DNA from 3 places in the Synechococcus sp. O70.1 genome. Region 1 is predicted to be linked to each of the others. Evidence: predicted binding sites of a transcription regulator. Region 1 holds the regulator's gene; each other region holds the start of a gene.

Region 1 (9,606 bases):
GCACCGGCAGGCCGCACACTACCGCTGACGGGGTAACCTGGGGGATGCCGTCTTGAATGAGGGCCACATCGGTGCTGGTCCCTCCCATGTCCAGGCTAAGCAAATGGGAGTAGCCACTCAGCTGGCCCAGGTAGGCCGCTCCGTAAACGCCGCCCGCCGGCCCCGAAAGCAGCGCCACCGAGGCGTGGGCTGCTGCCTGGGCAAGGGAAGTGACGCCGCCGGAGGATTGCATGATCAGGGGTTCGGGGATCCCTCGCTGCCGGCACCCCTGGGCCAAGCGGTGGAGGTAGCCCGCCAGCGCTGGGCTGAGGTAGGCATCAATGGCTGTGGTGCTGAAGCGCTCGTATTCCCGAAACTCTGGCGCCACCTCGCAGGAGAGGGAAACATGCAAGCTGGGAAAGGCCTGTCGCAAAGCCGCCCCCAAGCGCTGCTCATGCTCTGGGTAGAGGAAAGAAAACAAAAACCCCACTCCCACGGCGCGGATCCCATCCCGCTGTACCCGCTCCCCCACTTCCCGGACTACGCGCTGGATCTCCTCCTCAGTTAGCGGCTCGACCACGCCACTGGCGCTGCAGCGCTCCTTCACCTCCAGGCAGTGGTGGCGGGGCACCACCGGCTCCGGCTTGGGCTGAGTGAGGTCGTAAAGGGAAGGACGGTTTTGGCGGCCAATGGCCAGCACATCCCGAAAGCCCGCCGTGGTCAAAAAGAGAGTGGGGGATCCCTTGCGCTCCAGGAGAGCGTTGGTGGCCACGGTCATGCCGTGGCAGAACACGTCCACCTCAACTGGGCCCAGCTTGTCCAAGGCAGCGAAGACCCCCTCTTCCGGGCTAGGGGTGGAGAGGACCTTGGCCGTCCGGATCTGACCCTCCTGCAGCAGCACTAGATCAGTAAAAGTGCCTCCCACATCGATCCCCAGGCGGGTCGGGATCCCTCGTTGGCTGCCGACAGTGGACATGACTCGTGGGCGCAGGCTAACCCCTCCCTAGCTCTTTGACTCGGCTTCCAGGGGCTGTTCCTCCTTCTGCACAAGCTGACGGAAAGCCGGCTCGTCCAAGCGGTAGTCCCGCTGCTCGATGAGATCCCGGTCAGTAGAGTAGATGGTGTCCGCTTCCTGCACCACCTCCTGGCGGCGGAAGCGGCGGGCAAAGTCAAGCTTGCGCCGCAGCACCTCCGAGGGACGCTGCAGTTGCTCTTGCCAAAACCGCCGAATGCGATTGCGGCGCTCCACTCCCTGGTTGCGGAATTGCAAGGTCAACCAACGCACCGTGGGCACGGCCAAAAACAGCGTGCCGTAGAGGAAGAGGAATCCAATCAGCGGGTAGATAAACGCCAAAAAGGCATTGCTCCTAGCGGCAGCGGCCACCTCCTCCCGCGCCCCATAGAGAATGGCCGCCAAGAAGAAATTGAGCACACCCAAGCCGGCGGCTAGGGCCAGCTGCCCAGGGGTGGCGCGGCTAAACACCCAAGGTTTTTCTTGCAACACCTCGGGAAACCGCTGCCGTGGGCCTTCGGCGGCCGTTACCTGCAGCTCTGGAAAGCGATAGACGATATCTCCCTCCTCGCTTACCTCCGGCTGGCCGTCAAACTTGAGCAAAATGGGCAGCATGTAGTCTTCGTACTCCAGGGCGGGGGATCCCGGCTCCACATCCAGGTAGGGCAACACCTGCTCGGCGGCAATGACTCCCCCATTGGCACGGATGAGCTGGCCGATGAGGGCATAGCGTTCTTCTTCCAGGTTGGCATTGGGATCCCCGTCGCCAAACAGGAAGCTGTAGACCGCCTCGAGAAAGTTCATCTCCGCCTTTTCCTGTCGGGGTTGCGCCTGACCGGAATAGCTCTCGTAGGGACCCCAGAAGGGGTTGCCTACCCACAGGTCGGGAACGTAGAAGAGCCCCACCCCTCCCGAGCGGCTGCGGCTATCCTCCTCACGGCTGCTCCTACTGCTCTGCAGAGCCATCAGGGCCAGAGTAATGAGGACAATTGACACTACCAGCAGGATGCCAAAGGAAATGCGCAGGCCGTAGAGAAACCCTCCCCAAAGCCGGCGCCGCAGGGCTGCCAGCCGGTCCTGTTGCTCCTTGCGCTGGAGAATGCTGCGAAAGTCGGGCGGGAAAACGTAGGCGATCTCTCCCTGCCGCGAAACCTGAAGATGCCCCCCTGCCTTTTGGGCCAACTGCAGCAACTCTTGCTTGGCCTCCTCTAAGGCCAGGCCTGTGGCGGAGGCGATGTCTCCCAGCGTAACCCGCAGGCCTAACCGCTCTACTGCCTCCATAACCAAAGTCTGTGCTGCCACCGTCAACCCCCGCTTCTGCCTGCTGTTAACCCGCCAGCTCCCTGTTTCCAGTATCTCTCCTGTGCTGGGCATCGGCGAGAGGATTCCCTCTTGGCAGCCGCTGAGCTAGGGCAGCCAGGCCAGGGTTGCCAGCAAGGCCGAGAGGATTCCAATCAACACCCAATTCAGCCGTTGGGTATTCACCAAGGGAGCGGCCTGGGAAGGGAGGGGAGCGGGGGACGTGGGCCGAGATCCCCGCGGGCGAGGGCGTTCATCGACTAGAAGTCGGCTTTTGGGCTTGGCCTCTTCCAGGTGGCTGAGATCGGGGATTTGGATCGACCACTCCGCTGGGCGGCGTAGACGGGGAGCCTGCCAGATGCTCAACACATAGCGCGCCTGTTGGGCAAGCTCGGGATCTGGACTATATAGCAAGCTCTGCACTAGGCGGACGGCCTCCTCGGTTTCTCCAAGCGCCTCCTGGGCTAGGGCTTGCCAGAGCCGCAGCTGGCCTGCCTGGGGATAGCGACCTTGGGCCTGTTTGGCCTCCTCCAAAGCTTGCCGGTATTGTCCCCGCTCAAAGCTGGCTTGAATTCGGGCCAGGTATTGGGGCAAGGGCAAGTCTGGGGCCGGGATCGACTCGGAGTCCACGCAGCCTCCCTAGGTCAGCTTTTGTTCCACCCCAAACCCCACCAGGAGTACCTCCTGCAGCGGCTGGCCTTGAGGTGGGCGCCGGTAGTTGAGGATCTGCCGCAGGCGCAGGCGGGGGTTGAGCAGGGTGATGGTATCTACGGAAACAACGTGGGTGTAGGTGGTGGTCATCACCAGTTGCAGGGATCCCGGATCAAAGCGGAAGTCGGCCACCATGGGCCGCTCTTCCTCATAGGCGCGATCGCGCAGGTAGTCGCCTTCCAGCCCGCGGGGGCCCTCTCGCCGGGGCACAAACAACATGTTTAGCTCTTGCCCGACCTCCTCCCCCTTTTCGGAGACAGTCTCAAAGGCAAGGTGAAAGCCCAGGAAGCCGTCGACGCCGTGGTTGGGGTAGTTGTTGTCGGCCAGGACCTTCTCCTTGAGCTCAGGGGTGAGGGTGCGAATGGTGAACTCGGTGCGCGAGCGCTCCACCTCCCCTCGATCCAGGTAGTGATAGGTGCGCTCGGTGTGCCAGGCGCCAATACAGCAGTTAAAGAAGTGGTGAAACTGTTGGAGGGCGTTCATGCCAAAGGGCTCGAGAGCAGGGCTGAGTTGACACCAAGCCCGATCCTAAACCGAATCGAAGACAAACAGGCACCCCAATCCCTGCAGCAGATGCCTCAGGTGGGGATCCCCTGGGCCACGGACAAAGTCGCCCCCAGCAGTTCCAAAGCCCGCTGCAACTGGCGATCCTCAGGGCCGCCCAGGGTTTCTGCCGTTAGGGGAACGGGGCCCTCGCCCACCACCACATCGGGCTGGATCCCTTGGCGGTGAATGTCGCGGCCGTTGGGGGTGAGGTATTTGGCAGTCGTCACGGCCAGCCCTGAGCCATCTGCCAGCTCCATCAGGGATTGGATCAGCCCCTTGCCGAAGGTGCGCGTTCCCACCAGTTGCGCCCGCCCGCTGTCCTGCAATGCCCCCGCCAAGACTTCGCTAGCGCTGGCACTGCCTTGATTGACCAAAACCACTAGCGGCGCCTGGGTGAGAATTTCGCCAGTGGCAGGAATGCCTTCTAGAATGCCGTGGCGATCCTTCACCAGCACGATGTTGCCTTTGGGGATCCAAAAGCGGGCAATCTCAATGGCCGCCTGCAGCAGTCCTCCGGGGTTGTTGCGCAGATCCAGGAGGTAGCCCCGCACCCCTCGGGCTTCTGCCGCCTGGATAGCCTGGCGCACTTGAGTGGCTGCATTGCCGTTGAACTGGCTGAGGCGGATGTAGGCCACCAATCCCTGGGGCAGCTCAAAGAAAGCCGTGCGCACCGGGTTAATGAGGATTGACTGCCGCACCAGCTCCACCTCCCAGATGCGCCCCTGCCGCCTTAGCCGCAGGCTAACGGTTGTACCGCTAGGGCCGCGCATGCGCTCTGCCACCTCGTCCAAGCTCAGCCCCGCCACTGGCACCTGATCCACTGCCAAGATCTCGTCCTGGGGCTGGATCCCGGCCCGCTCGGCAGGGGTGCCCTCCATGGGAGCAATAACCCGCACTGCCCCCTGCTCGTCGATGGCAATCTGCAGGCCAACACCGCTCAGCTCGCCGGCAGTAGAGGTCTGCAGACTGAGGTAGTGCTCCCGATCCAAAAAGCGGGTGTAGGGATCCCCCAGGGTGGCCAACATCTCTTCAATGGCCCGATAGGTTTCCTGACGATTCTTCAAGGGCCGCGCCAGAAAACGCTGCCGCACCTGCCACCAGTTTTGTCCGTTAAACCCCGGATCCACGTAGGCCCGATCCACATAGGCCCAAGCCTGGGCCAGCAGTTGCTGCTCTTCTCCCCAGCGGCTGGCCTGAGCTTGGTAGGCATCAGTGCCTAAACTTGCCCAGAGCAGGCACCCCAGCAGCAGAATGCGGAGAACCCAGCGGATCCCCCACTCTTTCTTCTTTGGCTTTGGCGCAACCATAGACGGCAAGACGCTAAGAAAAGTTAAGGAATATGAACAAGACGCAATATCGAAACCTGTTTTGCCAGCGAGAATGCGGATTCCTGCCCCCGAGCTGAGCCTAACTTAAGGAAGTCGTTAACAAATTGTGTTACAGTGCTGGTTGAGGTGGGGCTGTCCTCCACCGTGGAGTGACTTTCTCCCGCCGGGGAGATACCGAGAAATTGGAAAGAAAGGTACCATGGGCAAAGTTTACGATTGGCTAGACGAGCGGCTAGAGATTACGCCCTTCGTCGACGACGCAACCGGAAAATTCATCCCGCCGCACGTTAACATCTTCTATTGCCTTGGCGGCATCACGCTGGTGTGCTTTCTCATTCAGTTTGCCACCGGCTTTGCCATGACGTTCTACTACCGTCCGACGGTGGCCGAGGCCTTTGAGTCGGTCAACTACATCATGACCCAGGTCAACTTCGGCTGGCTGCTGCGCTCCATCCACCGCTGGAGCGCCTCCATGATGGTGTTGATGATGATTCTGCACACCTTCCGGGTTTACCTGACCGGTGGGTTCAAAAAGCCCCGCGAGCTGACCTGGGTAACTGGCGTGATCTTGGCGGTGCTGACGGTTTCTTTCGGGGTTACGGGCTACTCTCTGCCCTGGGATCAGGTGGGCTACTGGGCAGTCAAGATCGTCTCGGGAGTGCCCAGCGCTATCCCAGTGGTGGGTGATGCCCTGGTTCAGCTTATCCGCGGTGGCGAGGCTGTTGGCCAAGCTACCCTCACTCGTTTCTACAGCTTGCACACCTTTGTCCTGCCTTGGCTGACGGCGGTCTTCATGACCATGCACTTTTTGATGATCCGCCGCCAGGGCATTTCTGGACCCTTGTGAGCCAGGGCTGGTTGGATCCCCTACTTTCCCTTGCTCAACCCTTTTGCCCCAGATAAGGAGAACTGCTATGCCTCTCTCGAAGCAAGCGCTGGCAACTGAGGTTATTACACGCAAAGTTGACCTGGACAACCCCAAAGTTTTGGCCAAGCTGAAGAAGAACATGGGCCACATGACCTACGGGGAGCCCGCTTGGCCCAACGACTTGCTCTTTATGTTCCCGGTGGTCATCCTGGGCACCATTGGGGTGATTGTCGGCCTGGCGGTTATGGATCCCGCGGGTGTAGGCGAGCCGGCAGATCCCTTTGCCACGCCCCTGGAAATTCTTCCCGAGTGGTACCTCTACCCTGTGTTCCACATTTTGCGCGTTGTTCCCAGTAAGCTGCTGGGCATTGCCCTGATGTTGGCTATTCCCGTGGGCCTCTTGTTTGTGCCTTTCATTGAAAACGTCAACAAGTTCCAGAACCCGCTGCGCCGTCCAGTGGCAACGACGGTGTTTTTGATTGGCACTTTGGTAACCCTGTATCTAGGCATTGGCGCCACTCTGCCGCTGGACAAGTGGGTTACCCTGGGCCTGTTCTAGAGAGCCGAATATTGATAACTCTAGGTGCAGCAGGCTGATGGCCAAGCTGCACTTTTTTTAGGGGAACTTTCCCGGGGGACTTTTCGGCAGACCTTGGGCAAGGGGATGGTAATATCGCTACGCACTCCTCTTGCGGGGATCGCCCATGAGCGTTTCTTCTTCTGCTGCTCAAACCTATCGGATTACTGCCCTAGCCGGCGACGGAATCGGCCCTGAGATTATGCAGGTGGGTCGGGCAGTTTTGGACGCCGTTGCCGCTCAGATGGGGTTTTCCCTCCAGTGGCAGGAGGGCCTAATTGGCGGAGCAGCCTACGAGGCCACGGGGGATCCCTTGCCCCCGGAGACCTTGAAAATGGCCCAAGAAAGCGATGCCGTTTACTTGGCAGCAGTTGGCGACTTTAAGTACGACACCCTGCCGCGCCAGAAGCGACCGGAGCAGGCTTTGCTGGGCTTGCGGGCCGGCTTGGGGCTATTTGCCAACTTGCGCCCCGTGAAGATCTTCCCCCAACTGGTGCAGGCCTCTTCCCTAAAGCCGGAGGTAGTTGCTGGGATCGACCTGGTGGTGGTACGCGAGCTCACCGGCGGCATCTACTTTGGTCAGCCCCGCGGGATCTTTGTCGATGCCCAGGGATCCCGCCGCGGCGTCAACACCATGGCCTACAGCGAGGCCGAGGTGGATCGTATTGCCCGCGTAGCTTTTGAACTGGCCCGCAAGCGACGGCGCAAGCTTTGCTCGGTGGATAAGGCCAATGTGCTGGAGGTGTCGCAACTGTGGCGGGAGCGGGTTACCGCCATTGCCGCCGAATACCCTGACGTAGAGCTTTCCCACCTCTATGTCGACAACGCGGCCATGCAGTTGGTGCGCTGGCCAAAGCAGTTTGACGTCATCCTAACAGAAAACCTCTTTGGGGATATCCTCTCCGACGAGGCGGCCATGCTAACTGGCTCCATTGGCATGTTGCCTTCTGCCTCTCTGGGAGCTACCGGCCCAGGCCTCTATGAGCCAGTCCATGGCTCAGCTCCGGATATTGCCGGCCAAGACAAGGCCAACCCCATTGCCCAGGTGCTTTCTGGGGCAATGCTACTGCGCTACTCCTTGGATCAGCCCCAAGCTGCTGACCGCATCGAACAGGCCGTCGAGGCGGTTTTGGCTCAGGGCTACCGCACCGCCGACATCTACTCGGAGGGGATGACCCTGGTCGGCTGCCGGGAAATGGGGGAAAAGATCCTGGCTGCCCTGGCTCAGCTGCCCGCCTCCTAGCAGGTGTCTCTCAGCCGTTGAGAGCTGGCCCCCTAGGTAAAGCGATGGCTAAGCTGGATGGGGTCGTGGACAGTGATCTTCTTCTTGTGGATAGAAATGTAGTTTTTCTTGCGCAACTCTCCCAAGAGACGGGTAATGGTGACGCGGGTTGATCCGATGGCTTCGGCAATAGCCTGGTGAGACAGCTTGAGGTCGATGGTTACGCCATTGGGGCCAGGCACCCCGAAGTCGCGGCAGAGGATCAACAAAAAGCTAACTAGGCGGGAGGCCATGTCGCGGTGGGCCAGGGTTTCAATCATCATCTCTGTCTGCAGGATACGGGAAGCCAAGCTCTTAAGCAGCAACATGGCCAGCTCAGCGTTCTCCCGTACAGACTTTTCCACCTGTTCGATGGGCAGAGAAAGCAGCTCGACGCGAGTAAAAGCTACGGCGTGATAGAAGCGGTCGGAGCGCTGCCCGGTAATGAAGGAGAGCACACCAAAAATACTGTTCTCCCGCAGGAGGGCAACGGTAATTTCTTCCCCCCTTTCGTACACCCGCGAGAGCTTAACCGCCCCTTTGACCAAAAAGTAAACCCGCTCCGCCGGATCGCCGGGGAGAAAAATGGTCTTGCCGCGTTCATAAGTCTCGATAACCGGAGGATGGCGAGATCCTCCTAACTGCTTAAAAGCTGCAATGAGAGATTTTTCTGCGACGGCCACCACGAGATTCGTCAACCTTTCAAGGTCAGTTTATCTCTAGGATCAACCCCAGAGGTTAGCTTGGGGCACCTGGATCGAGCTGCCCACGACTCGAAGACTACCCTAAACTTAAGAGACTCTGCCTGGATATCTTTGTAGCCAGAGCTACGTTCCTTTGTTGCGACAAGGGAAGGTTGTATGGGGATCCCGCCGGCTGAGGTTGCTACTCCTTCTCGCCCTGGCCGTCAGCACTTTACGGTGCGGATGCCAGAGCCAGCCAGTCACCTCTTGGAGGTGGAGCTGCAGATTCGCGAAGTGGAACCAGAGGTGCCCCTGCGGCTGCGGCTGCCAGTGTGGACGCCGGGATCCTACCTAGTGCGGGAGCATGCCCGCCATGTACAGGAGTTTCAGGCCCTGAGCGAGCAAGGGAGCCCTTTGGCCTGGCGAAAGGTTGATAAAAACACCTGGGAGGTAGACCCACCTGGGTGTTCGGCGGTTACAGTCCGCTATCGGGTCTATGCCTATGAGCTGACGGTGCGCACCAACCATCTGGATCTCACCCACGCCTATTTCAATGGGGCGGCGCTCTTTCTCTACGTGCCTGGCCGCGAGCGGGAGCCCTATACGCTGACCGTGATCCCTCCCCACCCCGACTGGCGCATTGCCACCAGCCTGCGGCCCCTGGCCTCTCCTTCCCCAGGGGATCCTAGCGCTGGCCAGTCTTTCTTTGCTGAAGACTACGACGAGCTGGCAGACAGCCCAGTGGAAGTGGGCTTGCACCAGTTGCGCTCGTTTGCAGTGGAAGGGATCCCGCACTACTTCGTAGTCTGGGGAGCGGGCACCCTGAATTTGGATCAAGCAGTGGCCGATGCCGAGAAAATTGTCCGAACCACGGCAGCGTTTTTTGGCGGGCTGCCCTACGACCGCTACTGGTTTATTGTGCATTTGTCGGCCGGGGGATTTGGTGGCCTAGAACACAAGTACAGTGCCACCCTCAACTATTCTGGACTAGAGCTGCATCAGCCTCAGTCCTACCGCCGCTTTTTGGCGCTGCTGGCCCATGAGCTTTTCCATGCTTGGAACGTCAAGCGGCTGCGCCCTCTAGCTTTGGAGAAAATTGACTACAACCAAGAAAACTATGTGGACTGCCTCTGGTTCTGCGAAGGGGCAACCAGCTACTACGAAAATGTTATCTTGCTACGAGCAGGGATCCTCAGTGCCAAAGAGTTTCTGCAGATCCTATCTGAGCAAATCAGCCGGCTACAGCGCACGCCAGGTCGAGTCGTACAATCGCTGCAGGAGGCCAGTTTCGATGCTTGGATCAAGCTCTACCGCCCCCACGAAAATAGCCTCAACAGCCAGG
Region 2 (9,606 bases), on a different contig from region 1:
TGGCCGTGCTCCTGGGATCCGCCCTGGCTCGCAGCTAGTTTCTAGCAAAAGGCTGCTCTGCAGGACCTACCCCTGGGTAGGCCCTTTTTAGTGGTCAAACGGGTGAGTGTTGCTATTGGCTAAAGTTGGATAAGAGACACTACCGGTAGCCAGCCCGGAAGCAACTTGAGCCAGGTGGATCTCCAGCGAGTTCAGCGCGCCCTTTCTCTAGAAGCAGAGGTGGGGTTTACCGACCTGCGAGGGAGAGAGCAAACCTTTTCCCAGTTTTTGCAAAGCATCTTTGGTCAAGATCCGCCTTCCCACTGGAGCCTGGATGGGGATGACCGACGGCGCTGGCGGGAACTGGGATCCCGCTATCGCCTCTACCCCCAGCTAGAGCTGTCGGAGCGGCAGCACCTGGTGGCAGAAACCCGCCGCTGGCTGGAGCGTCTCCGGCGGCAGCAAGAACAAGCCCACTCCGCCCCACCCAGCCCTGCTTTGCCCCCGCCCAAGGGCCTTAGCTTGGAGCAGCCGCTGCAATTTCTCAAAGGCATTGGCCCCAAGTCAGCGGAGAAGCTGGCGCAACTGGGCCTGCACACTGTGCGCGATGCCCTCTACTACTTCCCACGGGATCACCTGGACTATTCTCGCCGGGTGCTCATTCGCCAGGCCAAGGTGGGGGAGACGGTCACCCTGGTAGGGACGGTGAAAAGCTGCAGCTGCTTCACCAGCCCCAAGAACCCCTTGCTGACCATCTTGAACCTCAAGATTGCCGACAAAAGCGGCATAGTCACCCTCAGCCGCTTCTACAGCGGGCGGCAATTTGCCCAGCGCAGTTGGCAGGCAGCCCTAGAGCGGCAATACCCCAGGGGAGCAGTGGTGGCGGCCAGTGGCTTGGTGAAGAAAGGCCGCTTTGGCCTGACGCTGGATAACCCGCAACTGGAGGTGCTGGGGGGAGAGGGCGAGGATCCGGACAAGCTGGGCAAGATCCTGCCCGTTTACCCGCTCTCAGAAGGGATCCCCGCCGATCTGGTGCGCAAGGCCGTTCAGCTTGCCCTGCCAGCAGCCGCCTTGGTGGAGGATCCCTTGCCAGAGAACCTGAAGCGGCAGTTGCAGCTTTTGGACTTGCCCCTTGCCCTGCAGCAGATTCACTTTCCTGAAACGCGAGAGCTGCTGGCCCAAGCCCGGCGGCGGCTGGTGTTCGACGAGTTTTTCTATCTGCAACTTAGCCTCTTGCAGCGGCGGCAGCGCTACCGCGCCCAAGCTCAGGCTGTACCTCGCTACCAGCCGGCCAGAGGGGAGCTCTTGGATCGCTTCTACCAAATCCTGCCCTTCCAGCTTACTGCGGCCCAGCAGCGGGCCATTGATGAGATCCTGGCGGATCTGCGGGATCCCTTGCCCATGAACCGCCTGCTACAGGGGGATGTGGGATCCGGCAAAACGGTGGTGGCGGTGGCGGCCTTGCTGGCAGCCATTCAATCCGGCTGGCAGGCGGCCCTCATGGCTCCCACCGAAGTCCTGGCCGAGCAACACTACCGCAAGCTGGTGGAGTGGCTCAGCCAACTGCAAGTGCCCGTTGAACTCTTGACCGGCTCCACACCCCCCGCCAAGCGGCGCGAGATCCTGCGGCAGTTGCAAACCGGGGAGCTGCCCCTGGTAGTCGGCACCCATGCCCTCATCCAGCCGGCGGTGCAGTTTCGCAACCTGGGCTTGGTGGTCATCGACGAGCAGCACCGTTTTGGGGTAGAGCAGCGGGCTGCCCTGCAACAAAAAGGGGATCACCCCGATGTCCTGACCATGACGGCTACACCCATCCCCCGCACCCTCACCCTGGCCCTGCACGGGGATCTGGACGTAACCCAGATTGACGAGTTGCCCCCGGGGCGCAAGCCGGTGCATACGGTGGTAGCTCGACCGGGGGATCGCCTGCAGGTGGTGCGGCTTATCGAGCGGGAAATTGCCCAGGGGCGGCAGGCCTACGTGGTGCTGCCTTTGATTGAGGAGTCGGAGAAGCTGGATCTCAAGTCGGCCATCGAAGAGCACCAGCGCCTGCAGGAGAAAGTCTTCCCCCAGTTCCGGGTGGGCCTGCTGCACGGGCGCCTGAGCAGCAGCGAGAAGGAGGCGGTTATCGAGGCCTTTCGCCGGCGGGAGCTGGATATTCTTGTTTCCACCACGGTGGTGGAGGTGGGCGTGGATGTGCCCAACGCCTCGGTGATGCTGGTAGAGCATGCCGAGCGCTTTGGCCTCTCCCAGCTCCACCAACTGCGGGGACGGGTAGGACGGGGCTCCGACCAGGCCTATTGCATCCTCATGACCTCCTCCGAAAGCGAAGAGGCCCTGCGCCGCCTCAAAGTCCTGGAGCAGTCCCACGACGGCTTTTTCATTGCCGAGATGGACCTGCGCTTCCGGGGCCCAGGGGAAGTGATGGGCACCCGCCAGTCGGGGCTGCCCGACTTTGCCCTGGCCAGCCTCATGGACGACCAAGAGGTGCTGCAGTTGGCTCGCCAGGCGGCAGAGCAGCTGATTGCCCAAGACCCTGAGCTGCAGCAGTGGCCCCGCCTGCGCCGCATACTGGAAGAACGCCAGGCCCGCCTTTTGGGGCCCGCTTTGTTGACTTAAGCCTATGCCCTATACCCTTGCAGAACTCAAGGCCCACGGCCTCTCCCCGGCAGAGTACCAACAGATCCAGCAGCAACTGGGCCGGGATCCCAACCCCACCGAGCTGGCCATGTTTGGGGTGATGTGGTCGGAGCACTGCTGCTATAAGAACTCTCGCCCTCTGCTGAAAAACTTTCCCACTGCGGGCGAGCGGGTGGTGGTGGGGCCGGGGGAAAATGCCGGCGTGGTGGATTTGGGGGATGGGGACTGGCTGGCCTTTAAAATCGAGTCCCACAACCACCCTTCAGCCGTGGAGCCCTTCCAGGGGGCGGCCACCGGCGTGGGGGGCATCCTACGCGATATCTTTACCCTGGGCGCCCGCCCCATTGCGCTCTTGAACTCCCTGCGCTTTGGGCCGCTGACGGATCCCCGCAACCGCCGCTTGATGGCCAGAGTGGTGGAGGGGATCGCCCACTACGGCAACTGCGTGGGAGTGCCCACGGTGGGGGGGGAAGTGGCCGTGGATCCCTGCTACAGCGGCAACCCCCTAGTCAACGTCATGGCTTTGGGGCTTTTGGAGACGCCAGCGGTGGTGAAGTCGGCAGCGCAGGGGGTGGGTAATCCTGTCTTGTATGTCGGCGCCACCACCGGGCGGGACGGGATCCGGGGGGCCAGCTTTGCCAGCGCCGAGCTGAAAGAAGATGCGCACCAAGACCGGCCAGCCGTGCAGGTGGGGGATCCCTTCCTCGGCAAATGTCTCATCGAGGCCTGCCTGGAAGCCTTTGCCACAGGAGCAGTGGTGGCCGCGCAGGACATGGGAGCTGCCGGGATCACCTGCTCCACCGCGGAGATGGCGGCCAAGGGAGGGGTGGGGATCCGCTTTGACCTCGACCGGGTGCCGGCCCGGGAAAGCGGCATGGAAGCTTGGGAGTACCTCCTTTCGGAGTCCCAAGAGCGCATGCTGCTGGTGGTGCAGAAAGGCCGGGAAGCAGAGGTCATGGAGATCTTCCACCGCTGGGGCCTGCAGGCCAGCGTGGTTGGGGAAGTCATTGCCGAGCCGCTGGTGGAGATCTGGCACCAGGGATCCTGCGTGGTGCGAGTGCCGGCGCGGGCCTTGGCGGAGGATACCCCTGTTTACGTCCGTCCCGTGTTGCCAGAGCCGCCAGAGTATGTGCAGGCAGCCTGGCAATGGGATCCCAGTACCCTTCCCCCCTGCGACCGGCAAGGGATCCACCTACCCCAGAAAACGCTGGCGTGGGAGCAGGTGCTGCTGCAGCTTTTGGCAAGCCCCACCCTGGCCAGCAAAGCCTGGATCTATCGCCAGTACGACCACCAGGTGCAAAACAACACCGTCCTTTGGCCGGGACAGGGGGATGCGGCGGTCATCCGCATCCGCTCCCAAAAATTTGGCGTAGGCGAGGTGCCACCCCTGCAGGCTTCCCGCAAGGCGATTGCCGCCACCGTAGACGGCAATGGTCGCTGGGTGTACCTGGATCCCTATGAGGGGGCCAAAGCTGCGGTGGCCGAAGCCGCCCGCAACCTTTCCTGCGTGGGGGCGGATCCCTTGGCGGTAACCGACAACCTTAACTTCGGCAACCCGGAAAATCCGGTGGTGTACTGGCAGTTGACCCTGGCCTGTCGGGGGATTGGGGATGCCTGCCGCGCCCTGGGCACGCCGGTAACCGGGGGGAACGTCTCCCTCTACAACGAGAAGGGATCCCAGGCCATCTACCCCACTCCTGTCATCGGCATGGTGGGTCTCATTTCGGACTTGAAATTCATCTGTGGCCAGGGGTGGCAGCAAGAAGGGGATCTCATCTACCTCTTGGGATCCCAGGCCGTCGCCAGCCTGGGGGGGAGTGAGTACTTGGCGGTCATTTACCAGAAAGTTACAGGCCGGCCCGCGCCCGTGGATCTGAAACTGGAAAGGCAGGTGCAAGCGGCCTGCCGCCACGGCATCCGGCAGGGGTGGGTGCGCTCTGCCCACGACTGCAGTGAGGGGGGACTAGCCGTGGCGCTGGCGGAAGCCTGCCTCAGCGGCGGACGAGGAGCCAAGATCTGGATCCCCTCTCCGTCTACCCGTTGGGATCTAGCTCTCTTTGGCGAGGGATCCAGCCGCATCCTCGTTTCCGTCGATCCAGCCCAGCGCTCCCCTTGGGAAGCCTACCTAGAGTCGCAGCTTCCCGGCCAGTGGCAGCTTCTAGGACAGGTGGGCGGGCCAGCGGATCCCTTGGTGGTGACTACTGCAGAAGGGGATCCCGTGTTGTCGGTCTCTTTGGCAGCTCTACAGGCCGCCTACTCCAGTGCCTTTGCCGACTAGCTGGTAGACTAGGCTGATTCGGACAAGTTGGCCTGGATCACCTCGCGGTAGTGGGACTTGGGCTTGACGCCCACCACCTGGGCCACCAGCTCCTTGTTTTTGAAAAACTGCACCGTTGGCGTACAGGTTACCCCGCCGGCCTCGGCAATCTCCGGCTCCTTCTCGATATCGATCTCCACCACGTGCAGCTTGTCGGCAAACTCTTCGATGACCTTGTTCAGGATTGGCTTGAGGGCATGGCAAGGGGTACAGGTGGGAGCCGTGTACTTGACCATCAGCAGGCGATTGCTCTCATGGTAAAGCCGCCGCAGGGCATAGCCCCCTTCATGGCAAGTTTGGTTGAAGTCGAGGTCCTCTTGCACCTCCTGCTCAAAACCGGCCTCCTCGACAGCGGAGCCTCCCGCAGGCTCTACCTCGATAGCAGAAGCAAGTTCCGGCTGGCTCGGCGGGACAACGGGATATTCCTGAGCTAGACCTCGCTCCGAGAGCCAGCGCTCCGCCAGCATGGCTGCCATACAGCCGGTGCCGGCAGCGGTGATGGCCTGACGAAACTCGTGATCCTGCACGTCCCCAGCGGCAAATACCCCCTCCACACTGGTGGCTACAGAACCGGGGCGGGTGACAATGTAGCCAGCTTCATCCAGCTCCAGCTGCCCCTTGAACAAGTCCGTGTTGGGTTTGTGGCCAATGGCGTAGAATACCCCCCCTACCGCCATCTCCTGCAGCTCGCCGGTCTGGTTGTTGCGCACCCTCACGCCCCTCAGGCGCTGGCCGTCGCCCAGAACCTCTACCGCCTCCGTGTGCCAGTGCACCGTAATCTTGGGGTGGTTGAGCACCCGGTCTTGCATGGCCTTGCTGGCCCGCATCTTGCCACTGCGCACCAGCATATGGACATGGGATCCAAACTTAGTTAGGTAGGTGGCCTCCTCACAGGCGGTATCGCCACCGCCAATCACCACCAGTTCCACTCCCCTGAACATGGGCATGGCCCCATCGCAGACAGCACAGGCCGACATGCCCCGGTTCCAGTAGATCTCCTCTCCAGGCAGGTGCAGGCGCTTGGCCGTAGCCCCGGTGGCAATAATGAGGCTGTGGGTGCGCACTTCCCGTTCGTCAGAGCGGACTACAAAAGGCCGCTGGCTGAGATCCACAAAGGTGACATCCTCGGCGTACAGCTCCGCCCCCCACCGCTCTGCTTGAGCGCGCATGTTCTTCATCAGTTGGGGACCGCTGATGCCCTCGGGAAAGCCCGGAAAGTTCTCCACCTCGGTGGTGGTCATCAGTTGCCCACCCGGGATCCCGCCCACTTGAAACCCCTCGAACACCACCGGCTTCAGGTTGGCGCGCCCAGCGTAAATGGCTGCAGTCAACCCAGCAGGGCCCGAGCCAATAATGACCACATTCTCAACCCGACCTTGGTTTGTCATTGCTCTATCTCCCCTTCCGCAACGGGACTATCAAGTCAAACTCGTAATGACTACGCTTTAGCCTAACACGATTCCGCAGCCTCAACGAGTCCAAGGCTTGTCAGTTTCATTTTCGTTCTCCTGCAGACTGCCGGTGGGCTACTCTTTGACGGGGGGAAGGTTGGAACCAGGTCATCTTTGTATCAGAAGATACAAAAAGCTGGTGTCGGCCTTTCTAGGATGGGTGAGCGCTTTCGGCCTGTCTTAGTTTCAACCGCAACCCAAGTCAAGTTAGGAGAAAGGCATGGCATCCACCCCACAAGAAGTGCTCCAAATGATCCACGACAACAATATCCAGATGGTGGATCTCAAGTTTGTGGATCTCTTTGGCACCTGGCAGCATGTCTCCTTCCACTCTTCAATGCTGACGGAGCAAGTTTTTAGCGAAGGGCTGCCCTTTGATGGCTCCAGCATCCGGGGCTGGAAATCCATCAACGAGTCAGACATGTACATGGTGCCAGACCCCAAAACGGCCTGGATCGACCCCTTTTTCCAAGTGCCCACCCTCAGCCTCATCTGTAACATCATTGAACCCCGCACCGGCCAGCCCTACAGCCGTTGTCCTCGGAGCCTAGCCATGCGGGCTGTGGCTTACCTGCAATCGACAGGCATTGCCGATACGGCTTACTTTGGGCCCGAGGCAGAGTTTTTCATCTTTGAAGATGTACGGTTTGACCAAACTCAGAACGCCGGCTACTACTTCGTCGATTCCATCGAGGGCCGCTGGAACTCAGGCCGGGAGGAGAAAGGGGGCAACCTGGGCTACAAGCCGCGCTACAAAGAAGGCTATTTCCCTGTGCCGCCCACCGATGCCCACCAAGACCTCCGCACCGAGATGTTGCTAACCATGGCCAAGTTGGGGGTGCCCATCGAAAAGCACCACCACGAGGTGGCCACTGGCGGGCAAGGAGAGCTGGGCTACCGCTTTGCCGACCTGCTCACCTCTGCCGACTACATGATGATTTACAAGTACGTGATCCGGAACGTGGCTCGCAAGCACGGCAAGACGGTGACGTTCATGCCCAAGCCCCTCTTCAACGACAACGGCAGCGGCATGCACACGCACCAGTCTCTCTGGAAAGACGGCCAGCCCCTCTTCTACCAAGAAGGCAACTACGCGGATCTCAGCGAGATAGCTCTCTACTACATCGGCGGCCTCCTCAAGCATGCACCAGCCCTTCTGGCTTTCACCAACCCCACCACCAACTCCTACAAGCGCCTGGTGCCTGGGTTTGAGGCGCCGGTAAACTTGGCCTACTCGCAGGGCAACCGCTCCGCAGCCATTCGGATTCCGGTAACGGGCAAAAACCCCAAGGCCAAGCGGCTGGAGTTTCGCTGCCCAGATGCCACCTGCAACCCTTACCTTGCCTTCTCGGCTATGCTGATGGCTGGCTTGGACGGGATCAAGAACAAGATCCACCCCGGCGAGCCCCTGGACAAAGACATCTACGATCTAGAGCCGGAGGAGCTAGCCAAGATCCCCTCCACGCCCGGATCCCTGCTGGATGCTTTGGAAAGCCTGCAGAAGGATCACGACTTCTTGTTGGAGGGGGGCGTCTTCACTGAGGATCTCATCGAGACCTACATCGAGTACAAGATCGACAACGAGATCAACCCCATCAACCTGCGGCCTCACCCCTACGAGTTCGCGCTCTATTTCGACGCCTGATTCTCATCTAAACCATTAGTTCTCGGCCAAGGCTTTTGAACGGGATCCCTTCTTGCTGGAGGGATCCCTTTTTTGTGCCTGCTATGGTACTCTGGATGGGGGTGCTGAGTTTACAAACTCAGGGGGGGTTTGGATGGGATGGCTTATAATTTGGGTCCTTATTCTCTTAGGCCTTCTGGCGCTTGTTGTCTATCTAGCTGACTATCTAGAGAAGCTAGTTGACTATCTAGAGAAGAAGCGTCGGGAAGCTTTGGAGCAGGTGGCCAGGAGCCTGGGCATGTCGTTTTCAGCAGAGCTACCCGAAGGGATCCGCTCCCGCTTGCTTCAGGCAGGCTTTGAACTATTTGAACAAGGCTACGATCGACGTTTCTACAACTCAATGTCCAAGCGGCTAATCGATGGAACTGAGATCGGTGCCTTTGACTATCAGTATAGGTACCCCAGCGGCAGGGGCGAGAGTCGCAGGATTGTCTGGGGCAAGAGTCGCGGCACTCATTGCCAGTCTGTTTTCTGGGCCTATTGCGAAGACCTACGGCTACCTCATTTTCGGCTGCACCCAGAAGTTCCCTTGTTCCACGACGTTGCTAAAGCTTTTGGCATGCAGGATATCAATTTCGAGAACCATCCCAAGTTTTCTCGCCGCTACCTTTTGCGCGGAGAAGATGAGGCCAAGATTCGCCTGCGCTTCCATCCTAGGTTTCTTAGCTTCTTGGAGCAGCATCCTCCTTGTTGCGCTGAGGGATCCGGGCCGCAGCTTATTGTTTGGCGGGACGACCAACAGGTGAGTCCAGAAAAAATGGCAGACTGGCTGCGCTTCGGGGGAGAATGGGTGCAACGACTGCGGCTGCGTCGCGTTTAACTCTCTGGATCGTCCCTCAAGGCCACTCCCTGGGTATGATGAGAGGAAGAGTTTAAAAAACGTAACGTGTCTTCCTCATTGTCCCAGGCGGTTGTTCTCATTACAGGGGCCACAGGGGGCATTGGCAGCGCCCTTGTGCCTCTCCTGGCTCAGGCCGGAGCCCATCTGGTGCTGGCGGCGCGGCGAGAAGGGCCCCTAGCCACCTTGGCCGAGAAAGCAGTAGCCCTCGGGGCTGCTTCTGGAGTGGGGATCCCCACAGATGTAACCGACTACGCCCAGGTCGAGGCGCTGGTGACCCAAACGCTGCAGAGGCACGGGCGGATCGATGTGCTAATCAACCTCGCCGGCGCCGGCATCCTCAAACCTGCCCCGCAAATTACCCCCGCTGACCTGGAGCAGATGCTGGCGGTCAACCTCAAGGGCAGCTTCTACACCAGCCAACTGGTGGCCAACGCCATGCGGGAGCAGAAGTCCGGCCATATTCTCAACTTCCCCGGCATTCTGGGTCGCCACCCCATGGCCATGGCCTCTGCCTACTGTGCTGCCAAGTTTGGCGTGGTCGGTTTTACCAAGTGCATGGCTGACGAGCTGAAGCGCTTTGGGGTACGCTTTACTCTGTTTTACTTTGGCGGCATCGACTCCCCCTTCTGGGATCCCATCAGCCTCAAGGTGCAAAGGGACAAAATGCTCAGCCCCGCCACGGCTGCCGAGGCCA
Region 3 (9,606 bases), on a different contig from region 1:
ACTGGGGCCTGGTTATTTACAAGCAGGCTATTGAATCCAAGCAGAAACTACCCACGGCCATAGACCTACACAAGCGCCTGGTAGCCGAGGTGAAGAAGGAAAACCCTTGGTACTACCAGGTCTCCAAATGCGCTCCTCAGCAAGCTCTCCGCAACCTAGAGCAGGCCGTCAAGCGCTGGCGACAAGGTCTAAACCAATTCCCCCGCTTTAAGCGTAAGGGAGTGCGAGACAGCTTCTACTTAGAGGGCAACATCCGTATTTCCGGCAACCGCATCAAAGTGCCCATCTTCGGCTGGCTGCGCTGTGCGGAGATTCTCCCCACTACCACCCCCAAGAACGTGGTGATGAGTCTGCGGGCTGGGCAGTGGTACATTTCCTTCAAGTACGAAGCCCCACCTCCGCAGGTGGAGAAGACTGGAGACGTGGTGGGGGTGGACTTGGGCATCCATCACCTGGCCACTTGTTCCGACGGGATGGTGTTCGAGAATCCGAAGCCCTACCGTAGGGCCAAGCGACGGCTGGCCAGGCTACAACGACGGGTGAACCGCAAACAAAAGGGATCCGCCAACCGCAAGAAGGCGGTAGCGCAGCTTGCTAGGGCCCATAAGCGGGTGGCGGACATCCGGCAAGATAGCCTGCACAAACTGACGAGCTATCTTGCCAAGAAGTATCGGGTGGTGGTGATTGAAGACTTGCAGGTGAAAAACCTGCTCAAGAACCACAAACTAGCAGGGGCGCTGTCAGACTGTGGGGTTTACGAATTTCGGAGACAGCTAGAGTACAAGGCCCAGCTCTACGACTGTCAGTTGGTGGTGGCAGATAGATTTTATCCGTCCAGCCAACTGTGTTCACGGTGTGGCCACAGACAGAAGATACCACTGCACCAGCGGGTGTTTCGCTGCGAGAGGTGTGGCCTGGAACTAGACCGCGACCTCAACGCCACCATCAACCTGGTCAAGTGGTATCTAACTACCTGCAGCTCGCGGGGAAGTTACGCCTGTGGAGATCCCTCTGGCGGGGCGGCAGAGATAAACTCTGCCGCTAGCTATGGGTCGCTGAAGCAGGAAGAAAGCAGTAGCGCTGGACAAAGTTCCGTTTTGTCTAGTGTTGCGTAAGTCCTTCAGAGCGGCACACGCAGTTCGCGGCGCAGATGCAGAGAACTGTTGCAACGGCTGTCTGGCAAGGAGAGACGTTTTCAGGCGTGGGTCAATCAAGGTGCTCCGCACCGCTAACGCGACCGCATCTCCAAAGCTATTGTCTCTAGGGCAAAGGCGACAAACAGCGCTATTGCTCTGGAAGACTTGACAGGGATTCGGGAAAGGGTCAATCAACAGCCGCGCAGCAAAGCCGAACGGCGCAGGGCCAACAGTTGGGCGTTTTATCAACTCCGTCAATTTTTGGAGTACAAGGCTCTGCGTGCGGGTTTTGGAGTACAAGGCTCTGCGTGCGGGGGTTGCTCTGATTCTTGTTCCGCCTGCCTACACGTCGCAGACCTGCCACCGGTGTTTGCACATTCATCCCGACCCTGCGCAATCCTACCGCAGTGGAAAGAAGTTTAAGTGTGGACACTGTGGATGGGAAGGGGATGCGGATTTGAATGGTGCGAATGTGATTGCGCTTTTGGGGGCTGCTGTAAACCAGCCTAGAGGTCAAGCCTACGGCTCGCTTCGCGAACGTGGTTGGCTTGCCAACTGCAGGGCTACCGTTCGCGCCAGCGGGCCGGAGGCCTTAAGCCCGCCCTGTACTGCGAAGCAGTCAGGGTCGGGTAGTTTACTTTTTCCACCCGGTTTTAGGGGCCAAGACCTGAGGCCGTGTTTACTCTGGATCCTGCTCTAACCGATGCTTGCCGAGCCACCTGCCCGCACCCCCAAGGGATCCCTCTCTCTTCTTCGGAAGTCCTGTCCCCAGCTTTTGTGGCGACTGCAGGGGTGGTTGGCAGCAGGCGGGCATGGCCTGGGAGGCGGGGCTGGCTTGGTTGGCGTTTTGGCTTTGGGCTGGCGCAAGAGAGAGCGGCTGGCTGGAGTGTGCCGAGGAGCTGCTGCAAGAGGCTTGGGTGGCCGGCTATAGCTGGGCTGCCCTCTGGACAGCTTGCCAGGGAGGGGGAAGATCCGCCGGGGACCGTCCTCCACCTGCGAGCCAGGGATCCCCGACCGCTGCGCCGGGAGGGGTTGATTTCCCTCCTCTTGCACCTGATGGCGCTGCTGGGGCTGGCTTGGTGGGGATCCCGGCCTTGATCAGACGCAGAACTCCGGATCCCAGTCACGCTTTTGCTGTGAGGATCCCGAGCCACAGTTGCTCGAACCGGATTCAGAATCCATAGAATCTCTCCCACCAGAGCCAACAGCAGAGCCGCCCGGCCCGGCCCCGGAATCGCCCCCTGCAGACGATCTATCCCCACCGGAGCCTGTGCCCCAAGAGATCGAGATGCCAGCCATCCCGGAAGCTGAATCTTTGCTGGCCCTGCAAACTCCGACCCCTACACCCATTCCCACGGCAAAGCCAGAACCCACCCCTACTCCTCCACTGACCCCATTACCGACAGCCATCCCGCAACCCACTCCTCCGCCACAACAGCCCACCCCAACTCCGGCGGTTACCCCCACCTCTACCGCGACTCCACTCACCTCCGCCCCGGTTACCTCAAGCACCCCTCTGCCCCGCTTTACCCCCTTGATCCAAGGGATCCGTTCCAGCGTAAAGACTGCCGCCGCTCCGCCTTCCCCCGGCAGCGAGAGCAGATTGGGGCCAAGGGATCCTGAAACTGGGACACCTGGCGGTATAGGTGCAGCCCAACCCCATTCCTCTGCCCCAACACCTGCCACCCCCAGTTCCTCCCCACCGACAGTGGCTGCCAACCCCCAGCCGGACATCCTGGCCCGCCCGATCCCCGGTCGCAATCCTCCGCCCCTCTACCCTCCTCAAGCTCGCCGTCTCGGCCAACAGGGGCAGGTGCTGCTGCGGGCCAAGGTCAATGCCCAGGGGCAGGTGCAGCAGGTGGAGATTGTCTCTTCCAGTGGGTTTCCCGCCCTGGATAGGGCAGCGCAGGAGGCGGTGCAGCGGTGGGAATTCAGCCCGGCCTTGAGAAACAACGCCCCCATCGAGTCTTGGGTGGTGGTGCCCATCCAGTTCACCCTCAATTGATTGCTGTTTGGGAATGGTTTTGGAGATTGTCTATGCTGTCTCGTCTTTCTCGCCGTCAACTGCTCGCCTTTGGTCTGGCCAGCGTGGGGGCCTGGGGAATGGGGCGTTTGGCCCAAGCCCAAGGTCGGATCCCTCAGGAGCCACTCCTGTCAGCGAGACAGAGTCCTTTTCGTCGGGTAGTCAGCCTCACCACCTTGACTGCCGATATCCTCTATCGCTTGGCCCCCGATAGGTTGGTGGGGATCCCTGCCAGTCGTTTGTTGGAGGAGGATCCCCGCTTCCAAGGCTTGACCCGCCTGGGGCTGGGCAACCAACCCAACCTGGAGCAGCTTGTGGCCCTACAACCGGACTGGGTGGTGGGGGCCAGTGGCTTTCACGAGGCTCTGGCAGAACGGCTGCAGGAGCTGGGGATCCCCACCTACCTCACCCGCGTGGACAGTTGGGCTGCTTTGGAAGAGACGATTGCCACCCTGGCTGCTGCTTTGGGGGCGGATCCCGATCCCTTGCTGCGGCAGTATGGATCCCTTTTGCCCCAGGAACTGCCCCGCGTTCGACCCAAAACCTTGCTCTTGGTGGGCACCCAGCCGATTCTTTCTCCCAACCGGCAAAGCTGGGCCGGGGATCTGCTGGAACGCTTTGGCGCGGACAATCTCACCGCTACTTTGCAAAGCCAAGGGCCTTTTCGGGGCTACGTCACCCTTTCGGCAGAGCGCATCCTGGAAGCCAACCCAGAAGTTCTGCTGGTGGTCAACCCGGAGGCGGCGGATCCCTTGGCGTTTTTCCGTTCCCGCCCCTTTTGGAATCGGTTGCAAGCCGTCCAAACTGGGAAAGTTTATGGATTTGACTACTACGGCTTGGTCAATCCCGGCACCCTGGAGAAGATCAGGGCAGCCTGCGAGCAGTTGGCTAGGGTTCTTTTGAAGGTGGGATAGAGGGGCAGTAAACGCTGTTTTTCTTAGCAGGGGAAAGGGGATCCCCCTCTCCTATGCATAAACCACAACTTAGCTATGCCGAAATCGCATAGCTCGTTAAGAAGTGTAACGCCAACTACCAAAGTCCATGGTTCGTCATCGCTAGGATAGGCGGCGTTCATCCCACGGCAGCGATCATGGCGAACCAGTTTGAACGCCTTAAAAGCGAGAAGGATGGGCTGGCGGTTAAGGACGAGCTGGAAGCTTTTGCCCAAATGGGCTGGGAGAACATCCCCGAAGACGACCGAGATCACCGCCTCAAGTGGCTGGGGATCTTCTTTCGCAAGCGCACCCCTGGCAAGTTCATGCTGCGGCTGCGCCTGCCCAATGGGATCCTGACCAGCGGCCAAATGCGCAAGTTGGCCGAGATCCTCCGCCCCTACGGCCAAGATGGCGTAGCCGACATCACCACTCGGCAAAACCTGCAACTGCGGGGCATTCCCATTGAGGACATGCCTCAGGTTCTGCGGCAACTCAAGGAGGTGGGCCTGACCAGCATCCAGTCAGGCATGGACAACGTGCGCAACATCACGGGATCCCCTCTGGCCGGTATCGACCCGGATGAGCTGATCGACGTGCGTGGCCTCACCCGCAAAGTGCAGGACATGGTAACCAACAACGGCGAGGGCAACCCTTCCTTCACCAACCTGCCGCGCAAGTTCAACATCGCCATCTGCGGTTGTCGCGACAACTCGGTGCATGCCGAGATCAACGACCTGGCTTTTGTGCCTGCTTTCAAAGAGGGCAAGCTGGGCTTCAACGTCTTGGTGGGAGGCTTTTTTTCGGCCCGCCGCTGTGCCGAGGCCATCGGGCTGGACGTTTGGGTAGATCCCCGCGATGTGGTTCCTCTATGCGAGGCGGTGCTGCTGGTCTATCGGGATCACGGCCTGCGGGCCAACCGGCAAAAGGCGCGGCTGAGGTGGCTCATTGACGAGTGGGGCCTAGAGAAGTTTCGGGCGGCGGTGGAGCAGCAGATTGGCCACCCTCTGCCCAGAGCGGCGGAAAAAGACGAGGTGGTCTGGCACAAGCGGGATCTGCTGGGAGTACACGCCCAAAAGCAACTGGGCCTTAACTTTGTAGGCCTGCACGTGCCCGTCGGGCGGCTCAACGTCCCGGAGATGAGGGAGCTGGCTCGCTTGGCGGAGGTGTACGGCTCCGGAGAGCTGCGGCTAACGGTGGAGCAGAACGTGCTCATCCCCAATGTGCCCGACTCGCGGGTGGGGCCGCTTCTCCAAGAGCCGCTCTTGAAAAAGTTCTCCCCCAACCCGGGACCCTTGCAGCGGGGGTTGGTGTCCTGTACGGGCAACCAGTTTTGCAACTTTGCCCTCATCGAGACCAAAAACCGCGCCGTGGCCTTGATGGAAGAGCTGGAGGCCGAGCTGGAGATTCCTCAAACAGTGCGCATCCACTGGACAGGCTGTCCCAACTCCTGCGGCCAGCCCCAGGTGGCCGATATTGGCCTCATGGGCACCACCGTTCGCAAGGACGGCAAGCCGGTGGAGGCAGTGGACATCTACATGGGGGGAGAAGTGGGCAAAGACGCCAAGCTGGGCGAATGTGTGCGCCAAGGGATCCCTTGCGAAGACCTCAAGCCCGTCTTGGTGGAGCTACTGATTGAGCACTTCGGGGCCAGGCCGCGTCGTGATCCCTCGGCTGCTCAGACCTCTGCTTCCCCCTTGATGACCTACTAGGCAGTTCGTCGTTCGAAATTTTGGAGGTTGTGATGTCTAAGCTATTCAACACTTCCTCTCCCATCTCCCGTCGCCAGTTTTTGGCTGGGGCAGCTGCCCTTGCGGCTGGAGCAGCTACGGCTGGGATCCCCCGCGCCCAATCCCAATCCTTGGGGCAGGGCTACTGGGTAGCTCAAGCTGATACCCCAGAAACCACGCGAGCCAGGCTGGGATTTATCGCCCTCACCGACGCTGCCCCCCTCATCATTGCCAAAGAGAAGGGGTTTTTTGCCAAGTACGGCATGAAAGACGTGGAGGTGGTCAAGCAGGCCTCTTGGGGCACCACCCGCGACAACTTGGTGCTGGGATCCGCCGCCGGTGGCATCGATGGGGCACACATCCTCACCCCCATGCCCTACCTCATCACCACCGGCAAAGTTACCGATGGCAAGCCGGTGCCTATGTACATTTTGGCCCGTCTCAATCTGGACGGTCAGGGCATCAGCATTTCCAACGAATATCGGGATCTGAAAATTGGCTTGGATAGTTCCCCCCTCAAAGCTAAGTTTGCCGAGTTGCGAGCAGCCGGCAAAGAGCCCAAATGCGCGATGACCTTCCCCGGCGGTACCCACGACATGTGGATGCGCTATTGGCTGGCGGCAGGCGGGATCGATCCCACCCGCGATGTCTCCCTCATTGTGGTGCCGCCCCCGCAAATGGTGGCCAACATGAAGTCCAAAACCATGCAAGCTTTCTGTGTGGGCGAGCCTTGGAATGCCCAGCTGGTGAACCAAAAAGCGGGGTATAGTGCCCTCACCACCGGCGAGCTATGGAACAACCACCCGGAAAAGGCCTTTGCCCTGCGGGCCGACTGGGTGGATGCGCACCCGAAAGCCACCCTGGCCCTGTTGAAAGCAATCCTAGAAGCCCAGATCTGGTGCGAGCAGATGGAAAACAAAGAAGAAATGTGCCGCATCATTAGCAACCGTCGCTGGTTGGGGGTTCCCGTAGCGGATATCTTGGGCCGCGCCAAAGGCACTTTCGACTACGGCACCGGCAAGGTTGTTGAGAACAGCCCCCATTTGATGAAGTTCTGGCGAAATAGTGCTTCCTACCCCTTCAAGAGCCACGATCTCTGGTTCTTGACGGAAAACATCCGCTGGGGTTACCTGCCTGCTGACACCGATACCAAAGCTTTGGTGGATAAGGTCAACCGAGAAGATCTCTGGCGCGAGGCCGCCAAAGCCATTGGCCAGCAGGCTGCTATTCCCCCCAGCACCTCCCGCGGCGTGGAAACCTTCTTCGATGGGGTGAAGTTCGATCCCGAAAATCCTGCCGCCTATCTGGAGAAGTTGGCGATTAAGAAGCTGGCCTAACTTGCTGACTTGCCTGAGTTGGTAACTGCCCAGGAGAGAAGGGATCCGCCAACTTCTACCTAGAGTGTTCAAGTTGAACCCCTTCTCTCTTGGGATCCCTCTAAGCTAACTTCAACCTCACTCCTAGTAGACTATGAGACTTCCCGAATCTGCCCTAAAGTTGAGCTACCACCTCTTGCGGATCTTCCTTTCCCTACTGGCTGGCCTAGGACAATGGCTGCTGAAAACTGGCCCAGGTTTTGCTCTTCAGGCCAACGCCGGCATTGGTTCACCCGCTAGCTCTACCTTTGCTTGGCGGCAACGGGTTCAGGTTTACAAGGTGCTGCGCCGCATTCTGTTGCCCGCCACGGCCATTCTAATCCTGCTCATTCTCTGGCAAATTGCCTATAGCCGGCCGGGAGCCAACTTGCCCACACCTCTCCAAGTTTGGCAGGACACTTGGGATCCCCTCATTAAAGATCCCTTTTTTGACTATGGTGGCAATGCTAAAGGGCTGTTCTGGCAAATTTGGGCCAGCTTGCGGCGGGTGTTCATTGGGTTTGCCCTGGCCGGCTTGGTGGGGGTCGTGGGCGGCATGATCATTGGGGTTAACCGCTGGCTCTACGAGGCCTTGGATCCCATCTTTCAGGTGCTGCGCACAGTGCCACCTTTAGCCTGGCTGCCCATTTCCTTGGCCGCCTTTCGCGATGCCAATCCTTCCGCCATTTTTGTTATCTTCATCACTGCCCTCTGGCCTATTTTGATCAACACCATCGCTGGCGTGCAGCGGATCCCACAGGATTACCGCAATGTGGCCAGAATTCTGCGTCTGTCTGGCTGGAAGTATTTCTTCAAGATCGTCTTCCCGGCAACCGTGCCCTACATTTTCACCGGCTTGCGCATTGGGGTGGGCCTGTCTTGGCTGGCCATTGTGGCGGCGGAAATGTTGATTGGCGGTGTGGGCATTGGATTCTTTATTTGGGATGCCTGGAATAGCTCCCGCGTTAGCGAGATTATTCTGGCCTTGGTCTATGTTGGCCTAGTTGGACTTTTGTTGGATCGCATCACGGCTTGGATTGGCTCGCTGGTGGTGAGCGAAGATCACTAGGCTAAGTTTTCCTGATCCCAACAATCCATTTCAAGGAATCCCTTAGGTAGCCTTATGAAGACCCAGCCCTACATCGAAGTTGATCATGTAGACAAAGATTTTCTCCTAGACAATGGAGAAGTCTACCCTGTCCTGAGAGACATCCATCTAGAGATCCAAAAAGGGGAGTTTGTCTCGCTCATTGGCCACTCCGGCTGTGGCAAATCGACCTTGCTCAATATCCTTGCCGGCTTAGAGAAGCCATCCCGAGGCGGTGTTCTCCTAGAGGGCCGGCAGGTGACGGATCCCGGGCCGGATCGCATGGTGGTGTTTCAGAACTATTCCCTGCTGCCCTGGCTGACGGTGCGGGAAAACATTGCTCTAGCCGTAGACGAGGTGCTGGGATCCCTTCCCAAAGCGGAGCGGAAGCAGATTGTGGAAGAGCACATCCGCCGCGTGGGGCTGCAGGGGGCAGCCGACAAGCGCCCGGCCCATCTGTCGGGGGGGATGAAACAGCGGGTGGCCATTGCCCGGGCTTTGGCCATTCGCCCCAGGGTGCTGCTGTTGGATGAGCCGTTCGGGGCCCTGGACGCCCTTACCCGCGGCAGCCTGCAGGAGCAACTGATGGAGATTGCCCAGGCCGAGCAGCTCACCTGCGTCATGGTGACCCACGATGTGGACGAGGCGCTTCTGCTTTCAGATCGAGTGGTGATGCTCACCAATGGCCCTGAGGCCCGCGTCGGCCAGATCTTGCGGATCCCGTTTCCCCGCCCCCGCCACCGCCTGGAAGTGGTGAATCACCCCGAGTACTACAGCCTGCGGGGGGAGATGATCCACTTTCTCAACCAACAAAAGCGGGCCCGCCAGAAAACTCTCACCCGCGTGGCCATCGCCAAGGGGGGGCTGGAAAAAGTCAACTTGGCAATTGGCTTTGTGCCCCTCAACGACTGCGCCCCTCTGGTGGTGGCCCAAGAAAAAGGCCTGTTTCAAAAGCACGGTCTGGAACAGGTCACCCTGGTGCGGGAGCCGGGCTGGAAGACCATCTGGGAAGGGATCCGCTCCGGTCGGCTGGATGCGGCCGTGGTGGTGGCCGGGATCCCGTTGGCGTCCACTTTGGGAGTAGGGGGAGTGCCGGTGCCTTTGGTAACCTCGTTAACCCTCTCCCGCGGCGGCAGCGCCATTACCTTTGGGCGTCGACTTTTGCTGCAGGGGGTTTTTAGCCCCTGGGATCTTGGCAACTACCTAAGGCAAACCCCAGAGGCCGTCCCTACCCTGGGGGTGGTTCACCCAGCTTCCCTGCACAACTTCTTGTTGCGGCACTGGCTGGCCAGCGGAGGGGTGGATCCGGATCGCGACGTCACGTTGACAGTGATCCCACCCCC

Evidence for each region. The regulator NtcA, encoded in region 1, controls nitrogen genes in cyanobacteria. The targets are predictions, from matches to a motif close to GTANCNNNNGNTAC.
Region 2: glnA (type I glutamate--ammonia ligase) is a predicted target of NtcA. The motif match lies at 6,504-6,517, and genes of this name have one in related genera.
Region 3: NW833_RS10470 (ferredoxin--nitrite reductase) is a predicted target of NtcA. The motif match lies at 4,179-4,192, and genes of this name have one in related genera.

Annotation. Positions count from the first base shown of each region.
Region 1 is NZ_JANSIT010000006.1:113,910-123,515, forward strand. Features, by position in the region: gene NW833_RS05490 (hydantoinase/oxoprolinase family protein) at 1-955, opposite strand, end outside; gene NW833_RS05495 (hypothetical protein) at 983-2,293, opposite strand; gene NW833_RS05500 (hypothetical protein) at 2,399-2,920, opposite strand; gene NW833_RS05505 (phycobiliprotein lyase) at 2,930-3,484, opposite strand; gene NW833_RS05510 (S41 family peptidase) at 3,580-4,854, opposite strand; gene petB (cytochrome b6) at 5,075-5,722, shown strand; gene petD (cytochrome b6-f complex subunit IV) at 5,790-6,302, shown strand; gene leuB (3-isopropylmalate dehydrogenase) at 6,448-7,563, shown strand; gene ntcA (global nitrogen regulator NtcA) at 7,596-8,267, opposite strand; gene NW833_RS05535 (M61 family metallopeptidase) at 8,442-9,606, shown strand, end outside.
Region 2 is NZ_JANSIT010000003.1:10,932-20,537, forward strand. Features, by position in the region: gene psaM (photosystem I reaction center subunit XII) at 1-38, shown strand, start outside; gene recG (ATP-dependent DNA helicase RecG) at 175-2,598, shown strand; gene purL (phosphoribosylformylglycinamidine synthase subunit PurL) at 2,603-4,897, shown strand; gene trxB (thioredoxin-disulfide reductase) at 4,906-6,324, opposite strand; gene glnA (type I glutamate--ammonia ligase) at 6,608-8,032, shown strand; gene NW833_RS02245 (hypothetical protein) at 8,310-8,891, shown strand; gene NW833_RS02250 (SDR family oxidoreductase) at 8,958-9,606, shown strand, end outside.
Region 3 is NZ_JANSIT010000022.1:9,832-19,437, forward strand. Features, by position in the region: gene NW833_RS10445 (RNA-guided endonuclease InsQ/TnpB family protein) at 1-1,115, shown strand, start outside; partial or broken gene NW833_RS10450 (RNA-guided endonuclease TnpB family protein) at 1,128-1,769, shown strand; gene NW833_RS10455 (hypothetical protein) at 1,840-2,067, shown strand; gene NW833_RS10460 (energy transducer TonB) at 2,425-3,141, shown strand; gene NW833_RS10465 (ABC transporter substrate-binding protein) at 3,174-4,073, shown strand; gene NW833_RS10470 (ferredoxin--nitrite reductase) at 4,250-5,803, shown strand; gene NW833_RS10475 (CmpA/NrtA family ABC transporter substrate-binding protein) at 5,836-7,158, shown strand; gene ntrB (nitrate ABC transporter permease) at 7,292-8,245, shown strand; gene NW833_RS10485 (nitrate ABC transporter ATP-binding protein) at 8,300-9,606, shown strand, end outside.